DNA from 3 places in the Arthrobacter sp. Z4-13 genome. Region 2 is predicted to be linked to each of the others. Evidence: predicted binding sites of a transcription regulator. Region 2 holds the regulator's gene; each other region holds the start of a gene.

Evidence for each region. The regulator HrcA, encoded in region 2, represses chaperone genes, less so after heat shock. The targets are predictions, from matches to a motif close to TTNGCACTCGNNNNNNNCGAGTGCNAA.
Region 1: the regulator HrcA is predicted to act here: its motif matches at 1,555-1,581, upstream of groL (chaperonin GroEL).
Region 3: the regulator HrcA is predicted to act here: its motif matches at 1,950-1,976, upstream of groES (co-chaperone GroES).

The regions. Positions count from the first base shown of each region.
Region 1 is NZ_CP096459.1:700,285-705,023, forward strand. It holds gene M1E07_RS05175 (cold-shock protein) at 1-197, shown strand, start outside; gene M1E07_RS05180 (ABC transporter substrate-binding protein) at 242-1,474, shown strand; gene groL (chaperonin GroEL) at 1,756-3,384, shown strand; gene M1E07_RS05190 (ABC transporter substrate-binding protein) at 3,496-4,739, opposite strand, start outside.
Region 2 is NZ_CP096459.1:2,047,765-2,052,503, reverse strand. It holds gene M1E07_RS11165 (DUF4870 domain-containing protein) at 1-295, opposite strand, end outside; gene M1E07_RS11160 (DUF3097 domain-containing protein) at 462-1,316, opposite strand; gene hrcA (heat-inducible transcriptional repressor HrcA) at 1,494-2,507, shown strand; gene dnaJ (molecular chaperone DnaJ) at 2,587-3,714, shown strand; gene M1E07_RS11145 (16S rRNA (uracil(1498)-N(3))-methyltransferase) at 3,717-4,499, shown strand; gene M1E07_RS11140 (GerMN domain-containing protein) at 4,519-4,739, opposite strand, start outside.
Region 3 is NZ_CP096459.1:2,718,479-2,723,217, reverse strand. It holds gene M1E07_RS14285 (THUMP-like domain-containing protein) at 1-619, opposite strand, end outside; gene M1E07_RS14280 (hypothetical protein) at 673-1,047, shown strand; gene M1E07_RS14275 (DMT family transporter) at 972-1,907, opposite strand; gene groES (co-chaperone GroES) at 2,133-2,426, shown strand; gene groL (chaperonin GroEL) at 2,503-4,113, shown strand; gene M1E07_RS14260 (dihydrofolate reductase family protein) at 4,634-4,739, opposite strand, start outside.

The sequences.
Region 1 (4,739 bases), 1.3 Mb from region 2:
GAACCGTCAAATGGTTCAACGCTGAAAAGGGCTACGGCTTCATCACCGTTGACGGCTCCGGCGATGACATCTTTGTCCATTGGTCGGCCATCCAGGGTGAAGGTTACCGGGCCCTGGATGAGGGCCAGCGGGTGGAGCTCGAAGTGGGCGAAGGCGAGAAGGGTCCGCAGGCTGAAAGCGTCCGGCCCGCCGAGTGAATGATCTGAACCGCCGCCCTGCAAACGTCTCCCGGGCGCTTTCAATGGCTGCCCTGTGCTCTGCCCTGGCCGTGACCGCCTGTTCGGGGACCACCGGCAATGCCCGGGTGGAAGCGGCAGAGGCTTCCGGTGACGGCAGCCTTCGCGTGGGACTGATCCTGGACAATACCGGCCAAAACGCCTTCCTGAATGCCCCGCAACTTGCCGCCGCCAAGCTCGCCGTGCAGGAAATCAATGCGGCCGGCGGCCACAAGGGGAGGCCGGTGGAGCTCCTTCCCGCCGACGCTGGGCAGGGTGCCGCGGAGCAGGCCCAGGCGCTGGTCGCCGCAAAGGCGGACGTCGTCATCGGCCCCACCGATTCAAGCCACGCCGCAGCGGCGATCGATGTCCTCTCCCGTTCCCGCACGCCGCTGATCTCGCCCGCCAACACTGCCGTTGGGCTCAGCAGTATCAGCAGCGGCGGCTATTACTTTCGGACCGCACCGGCCGACGTCGCGCAGGGTCCCGTCCTGGTGAAGCTGGCCAGGGACGCCGGCGCCACGTCGGTCGCGGTGCTGTACCAGGAGGGTTCCTACGGCAAGGACCTTTCGGACGCGGTCGCCGCCTCTGCCGAACAGGCGGGCGTGGACGTGCTGGCCAGTGCCGGCTTCAAGCCGGGCGACGCGGGCAGCGCGGCCGATGTCGCCGGTAAGGCTGGACCAGGCGCCGTTATTGTCATAGCCCGCGATGGTGCGCAGGGCGCCCTCGCGGAGCTGGCCAACTCGGGTGTTGACGGGAAGCAGCTCATCCTCAGCGACGGCGCCTTCGGCCGCTATGGTTCGGGCCTGGCAGCGGGGTACCTGGAGGGCGCCCGGGCCGTGGTTCCCGGACAGCTTCCGGACGCCGGTTTCCAGGCGAAGCTCCTGGCGGTGGACCCCGCGTTGAAGGACCTGTCTTTCGCCGCCGAAGCCTATGACGCAGTGACCGTTGCTGCCCTGGCCGCTGCAACGGCCCAGGACGACGCCGGCCGGTCAATTGCCGCCAACCTGATCGGTGTTTCGGGAGGAGCCGCGGAGGGTTCAGCGGGGGACGGGGCAGCGGAACCCTGCCTGTCCTACAAGGACTGCCTGACACGCCTGAAAACCGGGCCGGATGCCAATTACGACGGCGAGTCAGGGCAGATTGCTTTCGACGACAACGGAGACATCACCACGGGCACTTTCACCGTCTTCAGGTACGGAGCCGACAATATTCCCGCACGGAGCGGCCTGGAGACGGCGGGGCGGGCTTCGGACTGAACCTCGCCCCTGCTCCCCGGCGCCACCGCATTCCGTCTTCTTTCGCTTGCACTCTCACGTGGGGAGTGCTAATTATTGAGTTAGCACTCTGACGCACCGACTGCTAAGCAAAGCTGGTTCCGGCCAGCGGGCTCTGCACCGGTCGACGAGCGAAGAAACACCTAACTGGAGTGAGATCCGCAGCCGGAGGCATACAGAGGCCAACGGTCAAGGATCGTCCGTCGCGGGCACTGCAGCGAAGGTTCAATCTTAACGACTGTCCCGAAAGGACTATTGCCGTTATGGCCAAGATCATTGCATTTGATGAAGAGGCACGCCGCGGCCTTGAGCGGGGCCTGAACACCCTCGCCGACGCCGTTAAGGTCACCCTCGGCCCGCGTGGACGCAACGTCGTCCTCGAGAAGAAGTGGGGCGCCCCCACGATCACCAACGATGGTGTTTCCATCGCCAAGGAGATCGAGCTGGACGATCCTTACGAGAAGATCGGCGCCGAGCTGGTCAAGGAAGTTGCCAAGAAGACCGATGACGTCGCTGGCGACGGCACCACCACGGCTACCGTGCTGGCGCAGGCACTGGTGAAGGAAGGCCTGCGCAACGTTGCTGCCGGCGCCGACCCGCTGTCCCTTAAGCGCGGCATCGAAAAGGCAGTCGAGGCCGTTACGGCCGAGCTGCTGAACTCCGCCAAGGAAATCGAAACCAAGGAAGAGATCGCCGCTACGGCTTCCATCTCCGCCGGTGACGACGAAATCGGTGCCCTCATCGCCGAAGCCTTGGACAAGGTGGGCAAGGAAGGCGTCATCACGGTCGAGGAGTCCAACACCTTCGGCCTGGAGCTTGAGCTCACCGAAGGCATGCGCTTCGACAAGGGCTACATCTCCGCCTACTTCGTCACCGACACTGAGCGCCAGGAAACGGTCCTTGAGGATCCGTACATCCTGATCGTCAACTCCAAGATCTCCAACGTCAAGGAACTGGTTGCTGTCCTCGAAAAGGTCATGCAGTCCAACAAGCCGCTGCTGATCATCGCCGAGGACATCGAGGGCGAGGCCCTGGCCACGCTGATCGTCAACAAGATCCGCGGCACCTTCAAGTCCGTCGCCGTCAAGGCCCCGGGCTTCGGCGACCGCCGCAAGGCGCAGCTTGCCGACATTGCCGTCCTCACCGGTGGCCAGGTCATCGCCGAGGAAGTTGGCCTCAAGCTGGAGACTGCCGGCCTGGAACTCCTGGGCAAGGCACGCAAGGTTGTTGTCACCAAGGATGAGACCACCATCGTCGAAGGTGCCGGCGACGCCGACCAGATCGCCGGCCGCGTCTCGCAGATCCGCGCCGAAATCGAGAACTCGGATTCCGACTACGACCGCGAGAAGCTGCAGGAGCGCCTGGCCAAGCTGGCCGGCGGCGTGGCAGTCATCAAGGCCGGAGCCGCAACCGAGGTTGAGCTCAAGGAGCGCAAGCACCGCATCGAAGACGCAGTGCGCAACGCAAAGGCTGCCGTTGAAGAAGGCATCGTAGCCGGTGGCGGCGTGGCCCTCATCCAGGCTGGCGCCAAGGCATTCGCCAACCTGCAGCTTTCCGGTGACGAGGCAACGGGCGCGAACATCGTCCGCGTTGCCATCGATGCACCGCTGAAGCAGATCGCCTTCAACGCCGGCATGGAGCCGGGTGTTGTAGTCGACAAGGTCCGCGGCCTGCCCGCCGGCCACGGCCTGAACGCCGCAACCGGCGAATACGTCGACCTGCTGGCCGCCGGTGTTAACGACCCCGTCAAGGTAACCCGCTCTGCCCTGCAGAACGCGGCTTCCATTGCCGGCCTGTTCCTCACCACCGAAGCAGTCGTGGCTGACAAGCCGGAGAAGAACGCCGCTCCGGTTGGCGGCGGCGACGACATGGGCGGCATGGGCGGCTTCTAGGCTTCCCCTGCAGGGCCTGTCCCGCAAAACAAAAAATGCGGCCCCCTCCCGAGGGGCCGCATTTTTTATGCCCGGATCCTTTGATCGGTCCCGGCGGTTGCGCTGGCGCTGTTACCTGGCGCCGGCCAGCATTCCTTCAACTTCCTTTTTGAATGCTTCTGCGGCTGCCTGCGGCGTGAGACGGTCGTAGAGGACCTCATCGGTGTACCGCTTGATGACGTTCTGCACGCTGCCGGCGCCCACCGGGGGAACGGGCGGTGCTTCCTTCATGTCGGGGGCGATGTTCTTCAGGAAGCTGACCACGGTGGTGTCCGCAGGCTTCAGGGCAGGAGTAATGCTTTCAACGATCTCCGGGTTGGTGGGTACGCCCCGGTCCGTCATCAGGATGGCTCCGGCTTCAGGGCTGTTGGCCAGGTAGTTGATGAAGGTGGCGGCGGCTTCCGGGTGCTTGGACCGTGAAGAAGCTGACCAGAACATGGTGGGCTTGTAGTACATGCCGTTGCCTGCCGAAGAGCCGTCGTTGCTGGGCGCACGGAGCATTTTGATGCTGCTGCCGGTGGTCGCCTCCAGTGAGCCGAGCTGGTTGGTCCACCACCACGCCATGCCCACCCTGTTGGTGCCGAAGAGGCTTTCCTCAAGCCCTGCTCCGGCGTCTTCGGTGGCGACGGTGGCCTGCGGGCTCGCCTTCGAATCACGCTGCTCCTTCAGGCGCTCCCAGAAGGACGCGGCCGTGGCGGTGTCGAAGTCCAGCTTGCCGTCCCCTGAGTAGAGGTTCTCGCCGTGCTGGCGCAGCCAAATGATCAGGTCAGCCTCATTGCTGCCGTATGCAGCGCCATAGTTCTTCCCGTCTCCAGCGGCGCTGATCTTGGACGCAGTCGCCATGAATTCGTCCCAGGTCCACTTGGTGTCGTCCGGCAGGGGCACTTTGGCCGCCTCGAAGACCTTCGTGTTGGCCATGAGGACGTAGGCGTTCTGGCCGGTGCTCAGGCCGTACTGGGCGTCGTTATACTGGCCCGAAGCCAACGCTTCCTTGTCCAGCTTCGATGTATCAATGCCGTCCTGCTTGGACAGATCCAGCAGGGCCCCGCGTCCACCGTATTCAGCAATGTACTTCTGGTCCATCTGGATGACGTCAGGGGCGTCGTTGGCCGCTGTCTTGGTGGCGAGCTTGTCCCAGTAGCTGGCCCACTCGCCGGGTTCGGATTCGATCTTGATGTTCGGGTGCTCCGCTTCGAAGGCATCAATGACCTTTTCAGTCTGTGCATTGAGATACTCGTTGCCCCACCAGGCAAACCGCAGGGTCACTTCCTCGTTGCTGGTGGAACTGGTGGACGTGCCGCATCCGGTGGCGAGAA
Region 2 (4,739 bases):
TGCCGATCACCGGTACGAAGACCAAAATGTTGGCAACCACGGCGGCGACGGTGGGCGGCAGGCTGAAATTCAGTGCCTCCTTTGATTCCTGCGCGGTAAACGGGCCCCGGTCTCGAAAGATCAAGTAGATCAGCAGCGAAGGAACGCAGCCCAAAATGCCGCCAAAGTGGGCCAGGGTGGCCCACTGCCGGTCTTCGCTGGCCGTCAGGGGCAGCGCATTCGCTGGAACACCGTGGTACTCCGAACGGCCCTGGCCGCCCTGGGTGTCCCTGTGATCACGTGCGTTTTCTGCCACAGTCTGTTCCTTCTAGGTGCATTGGTGCTGACTAAGAAATGCCATGTCTGCTGCCGGTCCTGCGATCGGCGGACACCGCAATACCAAGAATACTGGGTGCAGCGGTTATGCCTGACCTCATCCACCGGATAGGGGCACGCATGCGTGAATCTGGCGCGCCAAGTGTTCAGGGGACGGTAAGGAAGTCGATGACTTCCTCCACCCTGCCCAGCAGCGACGCCTCCAGGTCCGCGTAACTCCGGACGGCGCCCAGAAGCTTCTGCCAGCCGAGGCCAATGTCCTCTTTGGTCTCGTGCGGCCAGCCGAAGGCTGCGAGGATGCCGGTCTTCCAGTCCTGCCCGCGCGGTACTACCGGCCATTTCTCGATACCCAGGACAGCCGGCCGGATCGCCTGCCACACGTCAACATAGGGGTGTCCCACGATGAGCACGTTTCCCGCGGCCCCGGGAGAGGCCATCACCGATTCGGCGATGCGGGACTCCTTTGAGTCGGGCACCAGATGGTCGACGAGTACCCCCAGGCGCCGGCCCGGGCCGGGTTTGAAATCGGCCACAGCAGCAGTGAGGTCGTCAATGCCGTGGAGGGGTTCGACGACGATACCTTCCACCCGGAGGTCATCTCCCCACACCTTCTCGACCAGTTCGGCGTCGTGCTTTCCCTCCACCCAGATGCGGCTCGCCTTGGCAACCTGGGCTCTCTGCCCTGCCACACGGACAGAGCCCGACGCCGTCCGGCCGGGGGCGGTGCCCGTGCCTGCCGCCGGCCGCGGGGCGGGCGGCAGCAGGCGGATTGCCTGGCCTTCGAGGAGGAATCCGAATCCCAGCCGGAAGGACCGTGACTTGCCGCGGCGGTCCTCCAGGGCCACCACATGCATGCCTCCCGATTTCTCCACCCGGGTCACCGCGCCTACCCAGCCGGACTGGACGTCCTCCAGCACCATGCCACGCTCCACGGGTACCTCGGGCAGTTTCGTCCGTGAAGGTGCGGACAGGTCCTGGGCTCCCCAGTTCTGGTAATGCATGGAATCACTCCGCCTCACGCTCGGTCACGGCCCCGAATTTCCGCCCGGAGCGGTACCAATGCTAACAACGGGGAGAGTCATAATAGACTGTTAGCACTTAGGCATGTCGAGTGCTAACCCCTGTAGAGACACGGTGCGGGCGGAACGGCTGCCCTGAACCCTGGATGGAGGTGGAGTGTGAGCGAGCCACGGAAACTGGAAGTACTGCGGGCAATCGTGGAGGACTACGTCCACTCCCGGGAGCCCGTGGGGTCCAAGGCCCTGGTGGAGAGGCACCATCTCGGCGTTTCCAGCGCAACCATCCGCAATGACATGGCCGCGCTTGAAGACGAGGGACTGATCACCGCCCCGCACACCAGTGCAGGCCGCATCCCCACGGACAAGGGCTACCGGCTCTTCGTCGACCAGATTTCCGCGGTAAAGCCCTTGTCCCAAGCGGAGCGGCGGGCCATCCAGTCACTGCTGGAAGGTGCGGATGACCTTGACGACGTCCTGGAGCGCACCGTCCGGCTCCTGTCGCAACTGACAAACCAGGTGGCGGTGGTCCAGTATCCGCACCTCAACCGGGCACTGGTCCGTCACATCGAATTTGTTCTCCTTGCCCCGCGCAAGGTGCTGGTGGTGCTGATTGCCAACAGCGGCAAGGTTGAACAACGGGTCATCGACGTCGGGCAGGACCTGGCGGATGACGCCATCGCTGCGCTGCGTGGCCGGTTCCTCGGGTCACTCGCCGGAACTCCCTTGGCCCAGCTTGGACAGTCCCTCACGGGAGTGGTGTCCGGCGTCGCCCCCGGACAGCGGCAGGCAGCCCAGGCGCTGGCGCATGGGCTTGAGGGTTTGGCCCACAGCAGCCGCGAGGACCGCATGGTAATGGCCGGCACGGCCAACCTGGCCCGTTCAAACGTTGACTTTCCGCTGAGCATCGGGCCGGTGCTGGAGGCCCTCGAGGAGCAGGTGGTGATGCTGCGCCTGCTGAGCGAGATGGCCCAGGACCATCGCGGAGTGGCCGTGAGCATTGGCCGCGAAAACCCCTACGACGGTCTGGCGGAGGCTTCCGTCGTAGCTACGGGCTATGGTCCCGACAGCGTCGCCAAGATTGGCGTGCTGGGTCCCACCAGGATGGACTACCCCACCACCATGGCGGCGGTCAGGGCTGTGGCCCGTTACCTGTCACGGATTTTGGGACCCTGACCGCAGTACGGCGCCGAAAGGCGCACAGCAGTGTATGCAGTACGACTGCAGGCAGAACAACAAGGAAGAGATACGAACTTTGAGCAGCCACTACGAAGTCCTTGGAGTCGCACCGGATGCCACCGGGGAAGAGATCAAGAAGGCCTACCGCAAGCTGGCCCGGACCCTTCACCCGGACGTCAATCCCGGTGAGGATGTTGCGGACCGCTTCAAGGCAGTGACCCACGCCTACGAAGTTCTCTCGGACCCCCAGAAGCGGCGGGTCTATGACACCACAGGCAACGAGAACGGCACGGACAACGGGTTCGGCGGCGGAGCGTACGCCGGGCAGGGCTTCGCGTTCCAGGACATCTTTGACACCTTCTTCGGCGCCGGTGGCACCACCGGCCCAGCATCGAGGGTCCGGCGCGGGCAGGATGCGCTCATCAGCGTCCGGATCGAGCTCCGTGACGCCGTGTTCGGGGTCAACAAGAAGCTCGAGGTGGACACGGCAGTGGTTTGCCCCACCTGTGAGGGCTCGTGCTGCCGTCCCGGAACCCACCCTGAGCGCTGCGATATCTGCGGCGGCAGCGGCCAGGTCCAGCGCGCCGTGCGTTCCATCCTCGGCCAGGTGATGACCGCCGCGCCGTGCGGCACCTGCGAAGGTTTTGGAACCGTCATCAAGGACCCCTGCAACGAGTGCAGCGGGCAGGGCAGGATCCGCAGCCGTCGTTCCCTGACCATCAAGGTTCCTGCAGGCGTGGCCACCGGGACGCGCATCCAGCTTTCCGGCCAGGGCGAAGCCGGTCCCGCCGGCGGCCCGGCCGGCGACCTCTACGTGGAGATCCGCGTCAACAACGACGCCACCTACGTCCGGGAAGGTGACGACCTGCACGCTACCCTGAACATCCCCATGACGGCAGCTGCCCTGGGAACCGACGTGACCCTGGAGACCTTCGACGGCGCCCAGGACATCGATGTCAAGGCCGGCACCCAGTCCGGAGAAATCATTACCCTGCGCGGCCTGGGTGTTACCCACCTGCGCGGGTACGGCCGCGGCGACCTGAAGGTCCATCTGCAGGTCGAGACGCCGGCGAGGCTCGATCCGGCGCAGGAAGACCTGTTGCGCCAGCTTGCCAAACTCCGCGGCGAGCAGATCACGGAGGGCAAGCTTGCTGCCAGCGGCGGCATGTTCGCCAAGCTCCGGGACCGGCTCGGTAATCTGTAGCGGTGAGCAACCCCGTCTTTTTCACCGCGCCCGGGTCTTTGGACCGGGTGGTGCCGGAAGGGATCTTTGTCCTCGAGGGACCCGAGGCGCGCCACGCGGTTACGGTTAAGCGGCTCGCTCCGGGCGAGGCGGTGGACATAGTGGACGGCGCCGGCACCAGGATGAGCGGCAAGGTTACCGCCGCTTCCTCCTCCGGACTCGAAGTGGAATGCGCATCTGTTGTTGTTGAGGACCAACCACGCACCAGGCTGGTGCTGGTCCAGGCCCTGGCTAAGGGGGACCGGGACGAGCTTGCGATCGAGACGGCCACCGAACTGGGGATCGACGCCGTCATTCCATGGCAGTCCGAACGTTCCATCGTGCGCTGGAAAGGTGACCGGGCAGCCAGGGCGCACGCAAAATGGCAGTCCGTTGTCACCGCCGCGGCCAAGCAGGCACGCCGTGCCTGGGTCCCCGAGGTGCGGGCCGCCGTCGACACTGCCGGCCTCGCCACCGCCGTGGAGGCGGCCGGCCTTGCTGTTGTCCTTCACGAGGACGCCGTTCGCCCGCTGCGGGCCGTCCTGGAGACGTGGCTGGAAACCGGGCCTTCCGGCGAAGTACAGGAAGTGCTCTTGATCGTCGGACCCGAGGGCGGCATCAGCCAGCGTGAAGTGACAAGGCTGTGCGGCCAGGGTGCCGTGACGGCCCTCCTGGGGCACCATGTGCTGCGCTCATCAACAGCCGGTCCTGCGGCCGTGGTTCTGGCTAGCGACGTCCTTGGCCGCTGGGCCGCGCCGGTACTCTGAGCAGCGGCAAGAGCGGGGGCTAACGGACCCTGAAGCTCCGGGTGTCTTCGCTGCCGTCCTCCTGGCCCTCCGGGTTTGAGGCCTGCGCCACCCGCAACTCGAAGTCACCCTCGGGCAGGGTGAGGGCCAGGGTGAATACCCCCGCCTGGGCCGGATCCGCGGCTGCCGTTGTTTCACCGGTGAGGAAGGGAGTCTTGCTCCCGTCGTCCCCGGACTGCAGGATCTGCCAGCGGAGCTTGC
Region 3 (4,739 bases), 670 kb from region 2:
CGACTGCCCGGCCGGACGCCGCCACGGATTGAACAAAGGACAACGGTGGAGAGAAGGCCTCGGGGTCCCAGATGCGCTTGGTGCCGGACGTGGAGGTGACCCGCCGGGCAGGGTCCAGCCAGACGCCGTCGATACCCTCCAACGGAACGGCGGTGGCATCTGCGTGGACCACCGTGGCATTGGAAAAGGGGATGAGGTTCACCGTGGCGCAGGCTGCAGTGGTTTCGTCCATCTCCACCGCTGTGACTTTGATGTCCATCGACGCCAGCGCCAGCGAGTCGGCGGCCAGGCCGCAGCCCAGGTCCGCTACGTGGCTGATTCCGGCCTCTGCAAACCGCTGGGCGTGGCGCGCGGCCACGCTGAGCCTGGTTGCTTGCTCCAGGCCTGCCTGGGTGAACAGCATGCTGCGGGCGAACTCACCGAACTTTGCCTCAGCCCGGGTGCGGAGCCGGGACTGGGTCAGGACCGCGGAGACCAGTGCGGGGGAGTGCCCGGCCTTGCGCAGGGCTGAGTTGAGCTCGAACGACTTGTCCTCCTGGTAGGGGCCCAAGGACGCCAAAAGGTCCCAACCCTCGGGGGTGAGCAGCGGCGCGATCTGGTCCTGGGGAGCTTGAGACATGCCTTCCAGCCTAGTGGAGGGGCGCCTGGCGGGATGCGGATAGTGTTGAAACCATGAAAGAGAGCGCAGGCCCCCAGTCCAGAGAACCAACCCGGGACAGGGGCCCCGCCACATTCGCCCGGCCGGCACTGATCGCCGGATCCCTGGTGGCGGTGGTGTGCATCGGGCTCCTGTTGGTGATCTTCTTCCTGGATACGTTCAATGCCACTGTCTACTCCGTGGGCGGTGATGACATCGCGGGTGACACCCAGGAAGCGCGGGACATCCGCGGGCTGTACGACGGCGCCCGGGCCGGCAGCATCGCCGTTCTGGTTTTCGCCCTGCTGGCCGCGGCTGCCGCAGCCGTGGTTCTTTACCGGGCGCGGAAATCGCCGGCACGCGACGGCGAGGGCGCGGAAGACGTCGACTTCGACGACCTGGGACGCTGAGGCGTCCTGCCGCCTGCACTGGTCAGCAGCACCCCGGAAATAACCAGGACGCCGCCGAGGACCTGCGGAACAGTGATGGGCTGGCCCAGGATTACGGTGATGATGGCGGTGAACACGGCAATGAGGTTCAGGTAGTTGCCTGCGTTGGCCGCCGTGGTGCGCTTCAGGGCCAGGTTCCAGAGCAGGTAGGAACCCAGCGACGGAAACAATGCGATGAACGCGAGGGACCAGCCCTCGGCAGGGGTTTCCGGCAGGCTCGCGCCCGTAACGAGCGCGAGCGGGCTGAGGATAACGGCCGCCATGGCCACCTGGACCGCCGTGGAGGTGATCGCGGGGACGCCCAGCCGGCGGGCGAGGATGGTGTACAGGCCCCAGACGGTGATGGCCCCGAGGATCAGCAGTTCACCCTTATTGATCGAGAAAGTCAACAGGCGCTGGAGTTCGCCGCCGGTGAGCACCAGCAGGACGCCAAGGAGTCCCAGCCCGATCCCCACCCAGCTAAGAGGGCGCGGCCTGTCCCGGAGCAGGACCACGGCCAGCACCATAATCAGTGCCGGGTTCGCAGCCGTGACCAGTGAAGCGTTGAGGGCAGACGTGCTCTGCAGGGCGCTGTAGAGCAGCAGGGTGTACCCGCTCATGCCCAGGGCGCTCAGGAGCAGCAGCATTGGCCAGCGGCGGAGGACAGCCCGCCAGTCCGGCCGCTCCACAAAGTGGGCCAGCACCAGCAACGGCACGGCGGCAAGCACCCAGCGCCAGAACGTGAGCTGGAGCGGCTCCATGGTCCGCATGGCGGCCTGGCCAACCACAAAGTTTCCGGCCCAGAAAAGGTTGGCAAGGATGAGGTAAACGGCAGCTCGCACCGGTCAAATCTACACGGACGCGAGTACTCCAATGACGAAACGCTGGCACTCGCCTTGACCGAGTGCTAACCCTTACATAGAGTCTTCATTAGCACTCTCCCTAGGAGGGTGCTAACACATGAAGAGCTGCCAGCCAGGCTGCTGCCGGCACCGCGACGACGGTTTGCCAGCCAGGGCGGAAAGCTTTCCAGTCCACGAATTTGCTGACGAAAAGGAGAGGTCCGAGTGTCGGTCTCTATTAAGCCTCTTGAGGATCGTATTGTTGTCCGCCCGCTCGAAGCCGAGCAGACCACGGCTTCCGGCCTGGTCATCCCGGACTCCGCGCAGGAGAAGCCCCAGGAAGGCGAAGTTGTTGCAGTAGGCCCCGGCCGCTTCGAAGACGGCAACCGCGTCCCGGTGGACGTAGCAGTCGGTGACGTTGTCATCTACTCCAAGTACGGCGGAACCGAAGTCAAGACCGGCGGCACCGAGTACCTCGTACTGTCCGCCCGCGACGTCCTGGCGATCGTCGTAAAGTAACTCCCGGATCCCCGTGCCGCTGGTCTTGCATTCTGCTGGTCAGCTGCGCGGGGTTCTGTCTTGAAAGGACAAAACCATGGCAAAGCAGCTTGCGTTTAATGACGCTGCCCGCCGGTCTCTTGAAGCCGGCATCGATAAGCTCGCCAACACCGTCAAGGTGACGCTCGGCCCGCGCGGCCGCAACGTCGTCCTGGACAAGAAGTGGGGCGCTCCCACCATCACGAACGACGGCGTCACCATCGCCCGCGAAGTTGAGCTGGACGACCCGTACGAGAACCTTGGCGCGCAGCTGGCCAAGGAAGTTGCCACCAAGACCAACGATGTTGCCGGCGATGGCACCACCACCGCCACGGTCCTGGCCCAGGCCCTGGTCAAGGAAGGCCTGCGCAACGTAGCGGCAGGCGCCGCTCCCGGCCAGATCAAGCGCGGCATCGAAGTTTCGGTTGAAGCCGTCGCCGCCCGCCTGCTGGAAAACGCCCGCCCCGTTGAAGGCACCCAGGTGGCCAGCGTTGCAGCCATCTCCGCCCAAAGCGAAGAGGTTGGCGAGCTCCTTGCCGAGGCATTCGGCAAGGTTGGCAAGGATGGTGTGATCACCATCGAGGAGTCCTCCACCACGCAGACCGAACTGGTCCTCACCGAGGGCATGCAGTTCGACAAGGGCTACCTGTCCCCGTACTTTGTCACCGACGCGGAACGCCAGGAAGCAGTCCTCGAGGACGCCCTCATCCTGATCAACCAGGGCAAGATCTCCTCCGTCCAGGAATTCCTGCCGCTGCTGGAAAAGGCGCTGCAGAGCTCCAAGCCGCTGTTCATCATCGCTGAAGACGTCGACGGCGAGGCCCTGTCCACGCTGATCGTCAACCGCATCCGCGGCACCCTGAACGTCGTCGCCGTCAAGGCTCCCGGCTTCGGCGACCGCCGCAAGGCCATGCTGCAGGACATCGCCACCCTCACCGGTGCACAGGTTGTCTCCCCGGAACTGGGCCTGAGCCTGGACACCGTGGGCCTTGAGGTGCTGGGCACTGCCCGCCGCATCACGGTCACCAAGGACAACACCACCATCGTTGACGGCGCAGGTTCGGCCGAAGACGTGGCTGCACGCGTTGCCCAGCTCCGTGCCGAGCTGACCCGCACCGATTCCGACTGGGACAAGGAAAAGCTGCAGGAACGCCTGGCCAAGCTCGCAGGCGGCATCGGCGTGATCAAGGTCGGCGCAGCCACCGAGGTTGAGCTGAAGGAAAAGAAGCACCGCATCGAAGATGCAGTGTCCTCCACCCGCGCTGCCCTCGAAGAAGGCATCGTGGCCGGTGGCGGTTCCGCACTGATCCACGCATTGAAGGCCCTCGACGAGGACCCCGCCGTAAAGGCACTCGAAGGCGACGCCGCCGCTGCTGTGGGCATTGTCCGCCGCGCGCTGGTCCAGCCGCTGCGCTGGATCGCCCAGAACGCCGGCTTCGATGGCTACGTCATCACCGCCAAGGTTGCCGAACTCGAAACCAACAACGGCTTCAACGCCAAGTCGGGCGAGTACGAAGACCTGATCGCCGCCGGTGTCATCGACCCGGTCAAGGTCACCCGCGCAGCCCTCCGCAACGCAGCCTCCATCGCTGCACTGGTTCTCACCACTGAGACCCTCGTTGTGGAGAAGCCTGCCGAGGAAGACGAGCACGCAGGCCACAGCCACTAATCCCCACCGGCTCCCAAGTCTTGCTTCGCTCGACTCGGGTCCCTCGCCGGCGTGGGCCCAGCCCTGAGGTCACAAAAAACCGGTCCAGCATCCGCTGGGCCGGTTTTTTGTGCTGTCGGCCCGCATTTGGGACCCGCCATCACGTCCTGCAGCAAATCGAGCAACGCGCCATCACGTTTTGCAGTAGATGAGGTAACCCTCCATCATCTTTGGGGACAACCTGAGGTACTCGGCACATTGCCCGCGGCAGCACCGCCGTCGAACTTCATCAAAAGCTGATGGGGCGTTGGATGGAAAGCTGCAGGTGGTGATGGGGCGTTGGATGGAAAGCTGCAGGTGGTGATGGGGCGTTGGATGGAAAGCCACAAGCAAGCATGCACAGCAATTCCAGGGTTCAACTGCTCGACTATCGCCGGTTTCGCTCGCCGTTCCTTGGTCCTATACACCGTGCGTGAGCACGATAAGACGCCGGTAATAAAGCCGTCAACGGCCGTGGTGATGGCTGCGATGACCTTGACCATTAGGTGCCCGGCATGTCCTGCGTCTCAACGTCGCCCGCGCGCTCGTACACCAGCGAAACTGCCCCTTTCGGGAAGGTGCGTGCCGGCTCCGCGAGACGGAAGGAG